Desulfitobacterium hafniense DCB-2: one gene and its partner. The protein of the gene in region 2 binds, or shares a complex with, the protein of the main gene of each other region. Links are inferred from orthologs where the notes say so. Each region holds a gene or a part of one and is shown on either strand. Other genes may lie near its edges.

Region 1 (8,530 bases), 2.8 Mb from region 2 along the record:
TGATAATCAGACCGCCAAAGGTGTGGTAGATGGCGACACCTGTGGGAAAGGCATAGAAGGGGCCGGCGGCAACTTTAAAATGCCCTCCTACTCTGGGAACATCCAACTGAGCCGCGGTACCGTTACCAACAGCTGTGTTATAGTCGTTAATGGTTTTGATCAAGGTTCCTTTATAGACACCATAGGCATCCTGCAATTTCGTGGCCAATTCATCCAGAGTATTGCCTTTGATCACCTTGACTCCCTGGCTTTCATTCATTTTCAGAATGGCGTCTGAGCTTTTGTTTTTGTCAAAGATGGCCTGGTCGGCGATCATAAGAGCCATGCCCCGCTTTTGCTTGATAATGGTTTGGGGGACCCGGGGATACTTGGCATCAATAGGCGAAGTTTCATCCATAAACCGCTTGCCTTGAAGATTGACTAAAATGCCGGTGGTATCTTCCGGGAAAAGGAAGGAGACCCAGCCGGGCGCGGGCGGCCGGCCGTTGCCGATGCCGGGGAGAGTCTGGGGATCGCCGCTCCGGGCCTTTTCATACTCTTCAGGGTTTTCCTCAGTTTGACGATTAGGAGAAATTCCGATGAGGGTTCCGGAGAAAGTGGAGAAACTGCCGCCGGTCAATGCTCCCACACCTTGAGCCATGAGCATACCGCTCCCGGTATTGTAGGGAGTTCCCATATTGCGGACAGTGTCCCCATAGGAGCCTATGTATTGGGCGGTCAGGCCTTTGTTGGCTTGGAAGCCTCCGGCAGCCAAGACCACAGCACCGGCTTTAATAAAGACCGGATTCTCTCCTTTTTTCTGAGCGTAAACCCCGTTGACGGCACCGTTTTCGTCGATAACCAATTGGCGAACCCGGGTGTTGGTTAAGATCTGGCCGCCTTTGCCTTCGATGAATTTTTGCAAAGCATCGAAATAGGCTTTTTGCCTGAGATAGCCCTGCTCTCCGGAGCCCATGGTGTAGTCTTTGAGATAACCCCGATCCCCGCCGGCTGGGGTGATGGGAATGCCGATTTTTTGCAGCCAGGGAATGTAGGTTTGTCTGAAGGTTTCCACATAGGTTTTAGCCAAGACCGGGTCGTGCAAGTCTTCCGTGTGAGCTTTGTATTCCTCCCAGGTTTTGGTGCCCCAGGTGTGGAGCCCGCCGCCGGAATAAATGGAACCACCGCCGATGAAACCACTGATTTCGCAGATGATGACCTTTTTTCCCTCTTCCGCAGCAGCGGCACCCGCACTTAAGCCGCCGTTGCCTGCTCCGACAACGACCACGTCCGTCTCCATATCCCATTTGTCAGGAGTAGCGGCAGGGGGAGTGACATTGGTGGTGTTACAGCCGACTAAGAAGCCGGAACCAGCCATTACGGCAGCGCCTAAGGATGCCTTCTTAAGAAAATCCCGTCGATTTAGAGTCATATTTAATACCCTCCTTTGGTTCAATTTGATGGAGACTGATTTCAGGAGAGAAACCAGTGCTTAACTTATCTACAGGCTTTTATTATTCCAAAAAACTCTAATGTTATTTGATAAATCAGGTTTTCGTAAATAAGGCTTAAAGAAGAATACCGTTATCCGGACCTTAGCACTTTTGAAGAGCATAAGAAAAACGTAAAGACCTCTGGTAGCCAGTGGTCTTTACGTTAAGCTTAACCGCCATATTTATTAAGTTAAGATGCAGTCAATGTTTACGCTTTGTCGGCTTGTCGGCGTATTCTGGCCTGCAGTCTTGACTATGCTTTTTCCGCTTCCAGGGGACTGCTTTTTAGGAAGATGGTCAGGAAAGCGGCGATCAGACAGAGAGCGGCAGCGATTAAATAAGCATAGAAGTAACTGTTGGTCAGGTCCACCACTGCTCCGGCCATCAGAGGACCGAAGACTCCGCCCACACCCCAGGCGGTGAAGATCAGCCCGTAGTTGACACCGCCGTTTTTGGTGCCGAAAAAGTCATAAGTGGCTGAGGGGAAAAGGGAAAGGAGGGAACCATAGCTCAGACCGGTCATAATGGCCCCCAGGGCGATGAGCGCGGGGCTGCTGTAGAAGGTAAAGGCCAGCATATTAAGACCTTGCAGACTGAAAAAGATGCGCATGGTCCAACTTCTGCCGATTCGGTCTGAAAGCCAACCGGCCAACACCCGGCCGCCGGCGTTAAAGATGGCCAACAAAGCGACCATGGCGAAACCCCAGGAGATCCCGGTCTGAAGCTTAGTGATGGTGGAAAGCTGCCCGATGATCATAAGTCCTGCGGTAGCACCGGCAGCGAACATAACCCAGAGGAGATAGAAGCGGGGATCTTTAAGCATTTCCTGCCAGCTGAAATCCCCTTTTGCTGCAGGCGGAGGAGATGGGGGAGCATTGAGGGAAGTGGCGGCTTGGGGAGAGGCCGGTGTGGAGGGAGCGGTGGGGGTGGGGTTAGATTGAGGAACTGCTAATACTTGGGAGAGAGCAACAATGGCAAAGAGGAAAATCAATCCCTCAATGCGGAAGGCGCTTTTGACACCGAGATTGCCGATGAGAGAATTGGTCAGGGGAGCGATGTAGAGGGAGGCTAATCCAAAACCGGCGACGACGATGCCTGAGATCAGGCCTTTCTTTTGGGGAGGGAACCATTTTACAGCGGCCGGGGTTGCTGCCGAATAGCCAAGGCCGATCCCAATTCCGGCGATGAGTCCGAAGGTTAAGGTGAGGACGAAGAGAGAATCCGTCAGGCTGCTTAGAATAAGTCCTCCTCCGGCGAAGATGCCTCCTGCCGTAGCCACCCAGCGGGGTCCGAAACGGTCCTGGAGGCGGCCTCCGGGAACCATCATCAGGGCAAATACCGCACAGGCCACCGTATAGGGCAGGGAGGCGGCAGTTTTTGACCAGGCTAATTGCTCGGTCAAGGCAGCGGCGAAAACACTCCAGGTATAGAGCACTCCCAGGGCAAGGTTGATACCTGTGCCGGCAAAGGTTACAGTCCACCCGCGCGTAGTTTTATTCATAATCTCGCTCCTTTCCTTTGGGAAACGTTGGGGCTCAAGAAAATCCGATGGGAATTGACAATAATTATGAAATTATGGCTTTGGTCATCTTTGACAGGATTCATTTAAGACGGCTGCGGGGTTTTATATTTTCATCAATATACATTTAGGGAGGCTTATCATATACACTAGGAAAATGAAGGCTTGGAATGCTGGAGATATGGTTAAAGAAAGGCCAGGGGAATCCCTGGCCTCATAGTAGTGAGGGACTTCTCACTATGGGGTTGACTTACTCCTGGTAATTGGCTTTAAGGGTATTGACCACAGAGGCATCGGCCAAAGTGGTGGTATCACCGATAGCACGTCCCTCGGCAATGTCTCTGAGGAGGCGGCGCATGATCTTACCGCTGCGGGTCTTGGGCAGTTCGGCGGTAAAGAAGATATCATCCGGCCGGGCCAGAGCTCCGATCTTCTTTGCCACATGTTTCTTTAATTCGTCCTCCAGATCGGGAGTGATTTCGATGCCTTCCTTTAAAGTGACGAAACAGGCCAGGGCCTGCCCTTTAACTTCATGGTTTTTACCGATAACGGCAGCCTCGGCAACAGAGGGGTGATCCACTAAAGCGCTTTCCACTTCCATGGTGCCGATCCGGTGACCAGAAACGTTGATGACATCATCCACCCGGCCCAGTATCCAGAAATATCCGTCCTTATCCCACTTGGCGCCATCACCGGGGAAGTAGACTCCCGGCCAGTTGCCGAAGTACGTCCGCTCGAAGCGCGCCGGATCTCCGTAGATATTGCGCAGCATAGCAGGCCAGGGCTCCTTGATAGCCAGGTAGCCGCCGCCTCCCTTGGGGACGGGATGGCCGGCGCTGTCCACCACTTCGATTCTGACTCCTGGGAAAGGTACGGTACAGGAACCGGGCTTTAAGGAAGTAATTCCCGGCAGAGGGGTCATCATAATCATACCCGTCTCGGTTTGCCACCAGGTATCCACGATGGGGCACCGTTCCCCGCCGATGTATTTGTAGTACCACATCCAGGCTTCCGGATTGATGGGTTCACCCACAGAGCCCAGCAAGCGCAGGCTGGATAGATCCCGGCTCTGGGGATATTGGGGACCCCACTTCATAAAGGTCCGGATGGCGGTGGGTGCGGTATAAAGAATGGTGACTTTGTATTTCTCGACGATTTCCCAGAACCGATCCCGGTTCGGATAATCAGGACTTCCCTCATACATAAGGACAGTGGCTCCATTGGCCAAGGGGCCGTAGACAATATAGGAGTGACCGGTAATCCAGCCCACATCCGCGGTGCACCAGTAAACATCCTCTTCCTTGAGATCAAAGACCCAGCGATGGGTGGTGGATACCCCTACCATATAGCCCCCCGTGGTATGGACTACACCCTTGGGTTTTCCTGTGGTACCGCTGGTGTAGAGGATAAAGAGCATATCTTCTGCATCCATGGGCTCCGCCGGACACACCGGGGAGGCCTTGGCCATTTCTTCATGATACCAAAGGTCCCGCTCTTCCTTCATTTGTACGGTTTGTTTGGTTCGTTGAATGACAAAGACATGTTCCACGCAGTCCACGCCGTCCAAAGCGATATCGGTATTATCTTTCAAGGGGATGGTGTTGCCCCGGCGGAAGCTGCCATCGGAAGTGATGACGGCTTTGGCCTGAGCATCAATGACCCGATCCCGCAAAGCTTCCGAACTGAAGCCTCCGAAGACCACACTGTGGGGAGCCCCAATCCGGGCGCAAGCCAGCATGGAAATCACAGCTTCCGGAATCATGGGCAGATAGATGGTGACCCGATCACCTTTGTTCACCCCATTGGCTTTGAGGACATTAGCGAATTTGGAGACTTCACGATGGAGATCCTGGTAGGTAAGAACCTGGCTGTCCCCGTTTTCGCCTTCGAAGATAATAGCGGCTTTATTGCGATGCCAATCCTGGAGGTGGCGATCCAGACAGTTGGCGGAGGCGTTGAGTTTCCCGCCGACAAACCACTGGGCGAAGGGAGGATTCCACTCCAGGGTTTTTTCCCAAGGGCTCAACCAGGAGAGTTGTTTAGCCTGTTCCTCCCAAAAGCCGAGGCTTTGACCTTGTTCATAGATATCCGCGCTTTGAATGAGTGCGTTTTTGTGGAATTCCTCACTGGGGATGAACTGTCTATCCTCTTCCAGCAAAGCCTCAAGATTCTTTTCTTCCATAGGTAGTCCTCCTTCTCTCATACCATCCTCAATAGTTTATAAAGATGAAAATGTTTATTGCATTGTATCAAAGGGGGGAAAGGAAGAAAACGGAATAAGAATGAAAGGGCGGCGGACCGGGATTAAAGGAGCTTTCCGGGAAGTTATCCGGGGCACAAACTTTGGAGAAAAAGTTCCTTCCAGGGCGAATGGTCGTTTTTTCTAGGGCAATGGGGAGGCGGGGGAACTTGGGGGTTCAACGGTGGCTTGACGGTGTTGAACGGGGGTTTTAATATGGGAAAGAAAGGCCATGCTATATTAAGGATAGAAAGGATAGCTTCCAGATGGATGATAAGAGGAATATTTGTCTGAAGGTTGCTTATGACGGGACCTATTACCATGGGTTTCAACGCCAGCCGGAATTCCACGGCCCCACTATTCAAGGTACTCTGGAGACAGTGTGGGCTAAGCTGGTGGAAGAACAAGTAACCCTCAATACAGCCGGACGAACAGATACAGGGGTTCATGCCGCCGGTCAAGTGGTAAATTTCCGGACCGGGGCCCGGATCCCCGTAGATAAGATTCCCAAGGCTTTTAACAGTCTGCTCCCCCGGGATATCCGCATCCTGGCGGCTCAGGAAGCAGCGGAGGATTTTCATGCCCGTTTCTCCGCTAAGTGGAAGCGCTATGACTACCGGATCGATAACCATCCGGTAGCCGATGTCTTTACCCGGCTGTACTCTTTGCATGAGCCTGTCAGGCTGGATTGGCAAAGGATGCAGCAGGGGGCCCAGTATTTGGTGGGACGGCATAATTTTAAAGCTTTTTCAGCGGCAGGGGGAACCAGCAAAACCTTTGAACGCACCCTCTATCTATGTCAAGTGGCGGAGAATCAGGGACATCTCCGGATTACCTGCATCGGCGATGGCTTCCTTTATAATATGGTGCGTATTATTGCCGGGACCTTGGTTTATGTGGGGAAAAACCGCATTCAGCCGGGGGAGATTCCGGATATACTGGCGTCTCTCGATCGGAAACGGGGGGGAGTTACGGCAACTCCCCAGGGACTCACTCTGAGTTATGTTCATTATGGGGAAGAGCTGCCCAGGGATATTTTTCCTGAGTTGTTTCAGGAGGGCGTTAGCCATGATTCTAGATAAACCACGGAGTACCTGAAGATCTTTTTTTGCCGGGCTGTCCCAAAAACGAAAGCGCTTTCGTTTTTGGGACAGGAAAATAATTCACTGAAAGGAAAGCCTGAGGAAAGTCAATTCTCCTCAGGCTTTTGGCATTGACTGCTTAAAACACTATGGGGGGATTTTTTTTATTGACAATAAATAGGAATGAGAGTAATATCCAAGATGAAGAAATGAACTTGAATTCATTATTTGATTTAAGCGAATTTGAACGGGGAGATAAGTTTGAACTACCAAGTGAAGGAAGTGGCTTTAAAAGACAGCTTTGCTTTTTGGCAGAGCTTTGAAGATGAGGAGCGGGTGTTGTTTTATCATCCTTTCCAGCAACAGCTTATTATGGGGGCCAGGCGTTTAAAAACCTTTGGGCCGGGGGAGAGCTACCGGGGATATCCCTTTGTCTTTTCCACCAGAACTTTCTTTCCCACCCTTAAAGATCCGAAATGGTCGGGGCTGGGCAATGAGACCATAGCCTTCCAATACTATCTGGTTGAAGAAAAGGCCGGGCAAAAGCTTTATTACGCCCATGAGACAGCCGATATTTCCGCTGTTCCCCCCAAAGAGTTTGCTTCCCATCGACATGATTATGAGATCCTTGCTGATGACTATCAGGAATGGCAGGAGTTATTCCAGTGTGCAAAACAAAAAGTTCTGGCCGGGAAAGTTCAGAAAGTGGTGATTTCCCGGGAGATAAAAATTCAGTGTAATACCATGGTGTCCGTTGAAAGTGTGTTGAAAAACCTTATGGAGAAAAATCCCCATTCCTTCGTTTTTGCCTATTGTAAGGAGGGAAAGACCTTCCTTGGCGCAACGCCGGAAATAGTAGCGAGGAAGGAAAAAGGGCAAATCATGAGCTATGCTTTGGCGGGTACCCGGGCACGAACTGCTGATGAAGAGGATGAGCAAGGGAAGACGGCCCTTCTCAACGATCCCAAAAACCGTCATGAGCATCAAATAGTCCTGGATTACATAGCCAAGGTCATGAACACATACAGCGATGAAGTCCTGATCGGAGAGACGACGACGTTGCAGCTCAGGAATTTGTATCACCTGAAGACTCCTCTGGCAGCGAAGGCCAAGGAGAATAGCTCTTTAACCGCTTGGGTTGCACGCCTGCATCCTACCCCGGCCTTAGGCGGATATCCGGTGGCAGAGGCTTTGGCCATCATCGCCCGCTGGGAAAAGCATGAGCGGGGGCTATATGCCGCACCGCTGGGCATCATGAACGAAGAGGGGGATGGCATCTTTGTGGCCGGAATCCGCTCGGCTCTCATTGAGGGAAGGACAGTTTATGCCTATACAGGCTGTGGGATCGTCGCCAGTTCAGAATGTGCAGAGGAGTATGCGGAGACGGCCCATAAAGCCAAAACCATCCTGGAAAGTCTGTGATAAAGGGGAACAACGATGACAAATTATATTGCGGCCCTGGTTGACGAATTATACCAGCTCGGTGTGCGTGAAGCGGTCATCAGTCCCGGTTCCCGTTCCACTCCCCTCTCCGTGCTGTTTTGCGAATACGGCTTTCAGGTCTATGTCGGTATCGATGAACGGTCGGCAGGGTTTTTCGCATTAGGCATAGCTAAGGAAAAAGAGCGCCCCGTTGTGCTGGTATGTTCCTCCGGTTCGGCGGTGGCCCATTACTTCCCGGCTATCGTCGAGGCAAAGCATTCCCATGTCCCCTTAATCGTTTTAACGGCAGACCGGCCCCCCGAGTTGCGTCAGGTGGGGGCTCCTCAAACCATCGATCAAATCAAGTTTTATCATGATTACGCCAAGTACTTTGAAGAACTGGCTCTTCCTGAAGAAAGGGAAGGCATGTATCGGTATGTGCGCGGGGTGATGCGCAAAGCCTATGTAAGTTCTTTGGATCAGGGATATGGGGTAGCTCATATCAATATCCCTTTGCGTGAACCCTTAAGCCCTGATCTGGATGGGGTGGATTTCACGGCGGGCCGCTTGGACTATCCTTTTGCCTGGAAAACAGGGGAGAAGGGGCTAACTATGGATAGTTCGGTTTTCCAGGATAAAAAGGGAATCATTATCTGCGGCGGTGATCCTTACGCGGATTATCACAGGGAGGTTCTGGAGCTGGCAGAGCGCTTAAAGGCCCCCCTGCTGGCCGATCCTCTCGCCAATTTTCGCAATGATGACCATCCCCTGATCATGGATTGCTATGACGCCTTTC
Region 2 (8,312 bases):
CAATCCGGCCTTCCTGCCCCGGCAGCTGCGGCGGTCTATCAACATTTCAACTCTCATAAGGAGGAAAACCATGATTCTTAATTACCGTGTTGAACTCTGCCGCCAATGCTATTATAAGCGGATGAAACAATGTGCCAAGACGGACCTCTATATCCACAACCGGACATTGGCGGAGCTCGGCGGGGAATGCAAGAGCTATCTGCCGGTGCCCTGGCTGCCTTATTGACGATTAAAGCCAAATTACCAACCGGTTGGTAATTTGCTTCCGATCCGAAAAGATGGTCATAGCCTAATTTAGCAGACGGAAACAGAGCTGGGAGAGCTAAAAAGGAGTATCACTCACTGCTTTAAAAAAGCAATGAGGCGATACTCCTTCAGTATATTCCCCATTATGTTCCTTTGTCCCTATTGACAAGCCTATGAATTAGAAAACTCTCCTGGCTCCAAGGTAACGACCAGCATAATAACTGTCCGATAAGCCGGTGATCTTAATACCGCTTCTGGCGGCATGAATAAAGTTCTCTTCTCCTATATAGATTCCCACGTGGGACGCTCCGCTATCGTAAGTGGCGAAGAAGACCAAATCACCGATCTGAAGCTCGTCTTTGCTGACTGCTGTTCCTATTCCATATTGAGCATATGAGGTTCGGGGCAAGTCAATTCCTGAACCTTTAAATACATATTGAGTAAAACCGGAGCAATCAAAGCCATTCGTAGTCGTCCCGCCAAACACATAGGGGGTACCGATCAGCTTTTGGGCATTGTCGCTGATTTCTTCGACTTTGGAACTACCGCCACGGGAGATCTCCTGAACAGGAGCAGCCGCAGCTTGTCGCAAAGCCCGCTCTTGGGAAAGCTTTTCGATGTCCATCGCTGCCATCGTTTCTTCAGGGGTAGACACGATATCTTCCTGAGCCTCTTCTGTAAATTGCTGTGATTCCCTCTGACTATCCGTATCGGCAGCTACAGATACCGAAGCGTAAGCTAAGGCCATTGCTGCTGCTTCAGGTTGCCGGATCACATCCTTTTTTTCTGCTTGAACCTCAGGGGAGAGTACCGTATCGGCAACAGTTTGAGTTTGAGCCTGCTGAGTCTGAAATAATGAAGCGTTCCTTAAGAGAATAGATTCGGAGCTTGTCACAGGCACTGCGGCACTTCCAGGCCCATAGATGCCCGGGAGGCTGCTTACCAATAAGGTGCCGGATAACACCACACTGGCCACCCATCCCCTTTTAGAGGAAGAGTCCATGAATTTTCCACCTTTCGTCGCTTACGAGGTTAGTTGACGGATTCGGGCAAAAAGGTGCAAGCCCTACGCATGACTGCGATTCACCCCAAAAGATTATCCCCCGTTCCAGACACACGGTCCGGATTCAGCCCACATTTCTTATGCATTGTAGTATTCGCGAAAAATGCCTTTAATCCTTCACACAATTAATTATAAAAGTGATATATTTTGGAAATTTATTCTATTAATATCAGACTATTCACTCATTGGCTTTCTGTGCCTAAAGAAAGTAAGATAAAAGTAAAAACACCTCTCTCACGAGAGGTGCTGCTCTTTGAACCTTAGGACACCAACGAATAAATATTGCGCCATAGGTCAAGTAGGTTTTCCCACTGAGCTCCTGCAGTTTCCTGACAGGCGGTTTCCCTTTTCCCTCAGCCCAGAATGTCACCATTTCCAGCACTTGATCGCCACTAAGAACGCACTTTAATCCTCGTTGGTTTTCGCTCTAGAAGTTTTCCTTCACGCTCCGTGACGGTCTAGCCTCTTTTGCAGAAAAGAATTTCAGGCAAACTTAAGCTCATCGGCCAATGAACAGAAGTTCCTTCAGCCCTCCCAACTTCTCCACCTCAAGGCAGGCTACACTGCACTAAGTTCCTTCCTAATGCAGGTTCATACCCCAAGCCGTAACCAAAAGCAGCCACGAACTTAGGCCTCCACGGAAGAGGGTATCGCCCGCATGCCATTGCAGATCCCCCTCATCCTTAACTCCCAGCAGCAACCCTCGACTGGGCGTCGAAAGCCACCACCAGGAACTTCATCGGTATGCCCTTAGCGGATTCTTAGGCCCGCCTTCGACAGTCATTTTACGCACTAGAATAGCGCACCCTAGTTCAAAGAAGATTACATCGCTTATTGTACACCGAAACGAACAATTTTTAAAACGACCTTTGCCTATTCATATTCTCGATTGCCTTTGATAATGAATGAAAAAAAGCAACAAATTCAAAAAAGAGAGCTTTGCGCTCTCTTTTTGGCTTATTAAAACAATACCGGCAAAATCAATGGTGTTTATCAAACTGATTTGGCTTCAGATGCGGGTTTTCCGTCAGAAAAAATTTTTCGCAACATCACTTCGATACTTCCGGGCAAATCCCGTGCTGCTTGTTGAATCTGAACAGAACGCCAGTGGATTTCCTCCAATAAAACCTGAGTTCGCGGTGCGGAAATATAGGCTTGAGGCTGTTCTGGAGCAAACAAGCCTTTAGCTGCCATAAGTAAAATGAAGATGATTAAAATACGTCCCAACCAGCGCAATGGATATACTTCCTTTCCTCAAAAAAGATATATCCATAGTTTAACCAGCTTAGCCTTTTTTAAGCCTCATTTTTTCCAACTCAGACCAAAAATTCTCAGAATACAAAAAGAGCGGTTCAAAAAGCGCCCGTGCGGTCTGGGTGTGGATATGCTCATGGTAGTGACGAATCCTTTCACGGTAAAAGGATTCACAGGAATCCGGCCCAAAAAAAGGTTTTCCTTCTTTCCCCAACCAGACAAAAAGCCTGGCAATCCCCATAGGACCTACAAAATCCAATTTATCGGCATCATAAAGAATCTTTGCTTCCAACGTTTCCGGTTCATAGCCTTCCCGTGAGTGGGAAAGGACAGCTGCTTTAACAGCTTCAATAGTGTCTTCCGGGTATCCGCATTTATGCAGGATGCCACCGGCCAAGGCCGCACCGCTCTCAGCATGGGTTTTCGATAGGGTTCCGGAGCGGCCAATATCATGAAGAATAGCTGCCAGCTCCACAATCAATAGATCGGCACCCTCCTGTATCCCAATCTGCTTGCCCCATGCTCTGACCCGGAGAGCATGTTCCAGATCATGAGCCTGATCTTTACGGCCATAAATTCCCTGCACAGCGTTAATTACCTGGCTTAGAGGGTCTTGATTCGTTTCCGGCAAGGCAATCCCCCCGTTCGGAATTTGCGAACAAAATCTTTTCAAAATGATCGATACTGCTTTGGGAAAGGTTTTTACCATAGCGTACCGTAAGCATATTGGCCGGATGGGAACATATCTCCTCATCATCCGTCTCCCTTATGTGCAAACCTGCGCTTGACATAAGACGATCCATTACTTCACGGTACTCCCAAACCCGCAGCCCCGTCCTTTCCAAGTCCCAGTGCCAATAATACTCTGTAGCTATGACGACATGATTCTCCATAGCGGGATCAGAAAAAGCGACTTGCAGCAGTTTTTTCCCCACCCCAAGTCCCCGGACTTTTGGGGAAACCTCGATGGCCCCTAATTCCAAAAGTTCCGGAGGGCCTTTAGCCCACCGTTCAAAACAATCCGGGGGATGAAAGGTTACATAGCCCATAATATCATTCTCGATTCGGGCAATAATGATGCGGCCATCAGGAATTTCACTGATTTCAATCAAGGCTTCTTTTTGGCGCTTCGGAGGGCGGAATGCCCTCAAATCATCGTCAAAACTCAATTGACTTAAGCTCTCTGCCGTAACCGGCCCTTCAACAATAAGCTCCCCCTTGTGGGTCGGAAAGGTCTGTTTCACCCTGTATCCTCCTTACGCAACCTTGGTATGGTTGGTTATGGATTAAGATTATACCGCTTAAGCTTATTGTACAGTGTTGCTAAGGAAATGTTAAGAGCTCTTGCCGCTCTTTTCTTGCCTTCCAGTGTAAATCCATAGCGCTCCAAAGCACTTCGTAAAAGGATTTCCTCCATTCGCTCCAAAGGCATTACCCCGTGGCTGAAGCCATCTTCTTTGGATATTCCCAAATTGTCGCTAAGATGACGCTGGGAGATATGGGATTCGTTGGACAGGTGCATGGCTCTGTTGATAATTTGCTTTAGTTCATCCACATTCCCCGGCCACCGATAAGCTAAAAGAATTTCTTCTGCTTGTGGAGTCAGCCCCTGGATAGACTTTCTTAATTTCAAATTAAATACTCCGATATAATGCCGGACTAGGGGAAGGATATCTTCTTTTCTTTGCCGTAGGGGGGGAACAGCAATCTCCCATTGACTGCCATAATCATAGAGATCGGGATCAAAGGCCTTTTCCATTCTCATTAAATGAATATTTTGGGATGAACTCAGAAATGCTCTGATTTTTCTCTTTTCTATCTTTTCAAGAGCTTTATAGAGCTGATTCTGTTTGCCAAGGCTGAGGGTTGCCACTTCACGAAAATAGATACTGCCTCCCTCATAACGGTCCAGTTGCTTGCACTCAAAACCGGGAGCAAGTAGTTCGTGAATCATGTCCTCGTCCTTAATGCAATCCACCACAAGCAAGGGCTGCCGGGAGTGTTTACTCTCTTTATGCAGAAAGCCGGCTAAAAGTAGTTTACCCGTGCTGACCTCACCCTGAAACATAACCGGGGCATTTTCTTTAGCAGCTTTTCGACATCCCTCAACGGCCTGTCGCAGCCCTTTGCTCTCTCCGATGATATCCTGACTCAAGGAACGAACGAGAAACATCGGCATATCTATCCCCCCTACAATCACCCAAGACTTATCTGATGCTAATACAATGTATTGTTTCTATTGTATACTATAACAGAATAGAACAAAAGCTATTTTTCACTCTTTTACAATGTTTTTAAACAACAAAAAGGTCCTCATGACTGTTGATCATCAGGACCTGAATATTGAATTGTTTTAAAAGGCTCTTCTTAACTATGCTGCCAACTGGCGAGGTAGCTTTTTTGTTCCTCAGACAATTGATCGATGCTTAAACCTAAGGTTTTTAATTTTAACTCGGCCACTCGCATATCCATTTCCGTGGGGACGGAGTAAACTTTAGGCTCCAGGGGGGTTTTTGCTGTAGCAAGATAATGCAAGGCCAAGGCTTGCAAAGCAAAGGTCATGTCCATAACTTCGGCGGGATGACCGTCTCCTGCCGCCAAATTGACCAAGCGTCCTTCTGCCAGGAGGTAGATCTTCCGCCCATCCTGAAGCAGATATTCTTCAATATTGCGGCGAACCTCATGACAACTTTGGGCCATAGCCGCCAACTGGACTTTATTGACCTCCACATCGAAGTGACCGGCATTGGCGAGGATTGCTCCATCCTTCATGACTTGGAAGTGCTCACCTGAGATGACATTCTTATTTCCCGTTACTGTGACGAAGAAATCGCCTAAGGGAGCGGCAGCCAACATGGGCATCACTTCGAAGCCATCCATCCAAGCTTCATTGGCTTTAATCGGATTGACTTCACAGATAATCACCCGGGCACCTAAGCCTTTGGCCCGTAAAGCCACACCTTTGCCACACCAGCCATAGCCCACTACGCAAATCGTCTTGCCGGCCACCACCAGATTCGTGGTGCGCATGATCCCATCCCAGACCGATTGGCCTGTGCCATAGCGATTGTCAAAAAGGTATTTCATCTCAGCATCATTGACCGCCATCATGGGGAAGGCCAATTCACCGTTTTTCTCCATGGCGCGCAGTCTGAGGATGCCTGTCGTGGTCTCTTCAGCACCTCCCAGGACCTTAGGCAGCAGCTCCCGGCGCTCCTTGTGCAGGGTGGATACCAAATCTCCCCCATCATCAATAATATAATCCGGCTCAAAATCCAAAGCCTTGTGCAGGTGCTGATGGTACTCTTCATCGGTAGCACCATACCAGGCATGGGCATGGACACCGCCGGCTACCAAAGCAGCCACCACATCATCCTGGGTGGATAAAGGGTTGCTGGCCGCCACAGTAACTTCAGCTCCGCCCGCTTGAACCACTTTCGCCAGATAAGCTGTCTTGGCTTCTAAATGCAGGCAAATGGTCACTTTCTTGCCTTGAAAAGGCTGGGTTTTCTCAAACTCTTCTCTTAAGGTGTTGAGAACCGGCATATGGGCCTGCACCCAATCGATTTTTAATTGTCCTTGCGGTGCCAATCCGATGTCCCGAATCGTTGATTCCATATTATCCTGGCTAAGCCAGGTCACCCCCTCTTTCAATTTTAATTTTACCTTTTCTTTTTTCTGCTTTTACTTTTGCTTTTCCTGTATAACTTCAGCCAAATTCTTGGCAATTTGCGTAAAGCCAGCGGATTCATAATCCTCTATCTTGCCTAGATCCGACATGGTGGCCAAGACCGGATCAATGGGTAATTGACCAAGATAGGGAATCTCATTTTGAGCAGCTTCTGCTTCCCCATGGGGTTTTCCGAAAATCTCAATCCGCTCCTCACACTGAGGGCAGGCAACATAGGCCATATTTTCCACCAAGCCATATATCGTTGCATCGTATTTCTTGACCATATTGATGGCCTTGCGAACAATCATCCCCGCCAGCTGCTGAGGGCTGGTTACGATGACCACACCGGATACGGGCAAGGATTGCATGACAGTAATGGGGACATCTCCCGTTCCTGGCGGCAAATCGATGAGCAGATAATCCAGCTCTCCCCAAACGACATCTGTCCAGAACTGCTGTACCAGCTGGGTAATGATGGAACCACGCCAGATCACCGGATCGTCTTCGTTAGGAATCATGAGATTGAGGGACATCACTTTAATTCTATGAGAGGTTTCACCAGGAATAACCCCTACCTCATTCATATTGGCCTTATCCCTCAGTCCGAAAATTCTCGGAATGCTGGGTCCGGTTATATCCGCGTCTAAAATACCCACTTTAAAGCCTTGGCGCATTAAACTCACCGCCAGCATGGAGGTAACGGAGGATTTCCCCACGCCCCCTTTGCCGCTCATGACCGCGATGACATTTTTGATATTGCTAGCTTGTTGGGCTTTGGTTTTCTCCGGTTGTGTAGAAGGGCAGCTTCCTGTAGTACAGGAACTTGCCGATGGGCAGGAGCCGCAGGCGTCACTCATGATCTTTTCTTCCTTTCTTTCTGAGAATCAGCGTGTAAGGCTGAGTTCTTTTATAGCATAGATTTTAGGGCGGGTGTTTGTGCCTAATGGGGCGGCATCGGCAGAGGACGGGAAGCAGTTGCTTGTTTGTCTAATCTGTCCGATTTGTCCGGGTCGCCCGGGTCGCGTAGCTTTACGCACAACGCTCACTCCATAGCTCCAGGGCTGGTCAACTCGCTTTCTTAACAGCTACGCCAAACCTCAGGGTAATACCTGATGTGAACCGTGGCTCCGCTACGTTAAGAAAGTCTCGTTGACCTGACCGCCCCTCCGCTAAATCCGTTTCGCTTTTGTGCGCAAAACTACTGCTTGCGGGGACTTTTAGCTTTCCCTTTGGAGCCCCAGTGCCTGGACTCTTTGCGAGGCTTTGCAAGGCATTTCCAGGATCAGCTCGAGCCTTCTTCAGAGCCTTACAGATCGCCGACCCTGCCGCCCAAGCGGCGTCGGTAAAGACGGAAAAGGCGGCTTGAATAGAGCCACTTACTCCACATATCCTACAACGCCCTGCTCAGCTAAACCCGAAAAACGGCCCAAGGATTTTGATTTACACAAGGGAAGCGAATTTAAGCGAGCGGAAACAAAACTTCGCGAAAAGCACGCTGCGGAGAAAGGTTGGAAACAGGACGTTTCCAACCCGCCATTGAGCAGGAGCGATTTGGCGGGGCACCTTTCGGAGCGGGGGGCTTTTCGCGTTAGTTTTGTCCGCGCAGCTTATGGAGCGACCAGTGTAAATCAAAATCCTGGAGAATTCCGGATGACCCCGGAGAATCCTCGAGAACCCCTACCTTGGAGACTCAGCTTAAAGCAACCCCTCCAACCGATCCAACAGGCTCGTAAAGACCTGCAAGGCCTCCCTTACCGGCACCGGCGTCTCCATATCCACACCGGCTTCACGCAACAACTCAATCGGATAGTCGGAGCTGCCGCTGGATAGGAATCTAAGGTAACGCTCCACTGCCGGTTCCCCTTCGTCGAGAATTTTCCTCGCTAAGGCTGTGGCTGCCGAGAACCCTGTAGCGTATTTGTAAACGTAGAAAGCATTGTAAAAATGAGGGATTCTGGCCCATTCAATAGCAATTTGCGGGTCCATCACCACATCCGGTCCGTAGTAGTCCTCATTGAGCTTAAGATAAGTGCTGGATAACAATTCCGCAGTGAGGGCCTCCCCTTGTTCCACCAG

Evidence for each region.
Region 1: the proteins of DHAF_RS15195 (region 2) and acs are in contact, whole or in part, in a cryo-EM structure (PDB 9G7F), measured with the Bacillus subtilis proteins. The link is inferred for Desulfitobacterium hafniense DCB-2 from one-to-one orthologs.

What each region holds. Positions count from the first base shown.
Region 1 is NC_011830.1:499,857-508,386, forward strand. Bases 2,708-5,659 are described here. They hold acs (acetate--CoA ligase), read right to left. Parts: upstream 5,174-5,659; coding sequence 3,242-5,173; downstream 2,708-3,241. Other genes in these bases: DHAF_RS02410 (L-lactate MFS transporter), read right to left, coding at 2,708-2,973; truA (tRNA pseudouridine(38-40) synthase TruA), read left to right, coding at 5,497-5,659. In the rest of the region: DHAF_RS02405 (FAD-dependent oxidoreductase), read right to left, coding at 1-1,411; more of DHAF_RS02410, read right to left, coding at 1,726-2,707; more of truA, read left to right, coding at 5,660-6,312; DHAF_RS02425 (isochorismate synthase), read left to right, coding at 6,556-7,734; menD (2-succinyl-5-enolpyruvyl-6-hydroxy-3-cyclohexene-1-carboxylic-acid synthase), read left to right, coding at 7,750-8,530. UniProt on the Bacillus subtilis protein: Catalyzes the conversion of acetate into acetyl-CoA (AcCoA), an essential intermediate at the junction of anabolic and catabolic pathways. AcsA undergoes a two-step reaction.
Region 2 is NC_011830.1:3,260,821-3,269,132, forward strand. What follows is about bases 1,981-4,714. They hold DHAF_RS15195 (GNAT family N-acetyltransferase), read right to left. Parts: upstream 3,808-4,714; coding sequence 3,154-3,807; downstream 1,981-3,153. Other genes in these bases: DHAF_RS15185 (hypothetical protein), read right to left, coding at 2,303-2,545; DHAF_RS15190 (HD domain-containing protein), read right to left, coding at 2,595-3,194; DHAF_RS15200 (AAA-type ATPase lid domain-containing protein), read right to left, coding at 3,843-4,714. In the rest of the region: excinuclease ABC subunit UvrC, read left to right, coding at 1-81; DHAF_RS26115 (hypothetical protein), read left to right, coding at 71-226; DHAF_RS15180 (C40 family peptidase), read right to left, coding at 425-1,249; more of DHAF_RS15200, read right to left, coding at 4,715-4,742; DHAF_RS15205 (adenosylhomocysteinase), read right to left, coding at 4,931-6,217; DHAF_RS15210 (Mrp/NBP35 family ATP-binding protein), read right to left, coding at 6,248-7,093; pepF (oligoendopeptidase F), read right to left, coding at 7,932-8,312. UniProt on the Bacillus subtilis protein: Part of the acuABC operon, which is possibly involved in the breakdown of acetoin and butanediol. Acts as an acetyltransferase inactivating acetyl-CoA synthetase AcsA via acetylation at a Lys residue.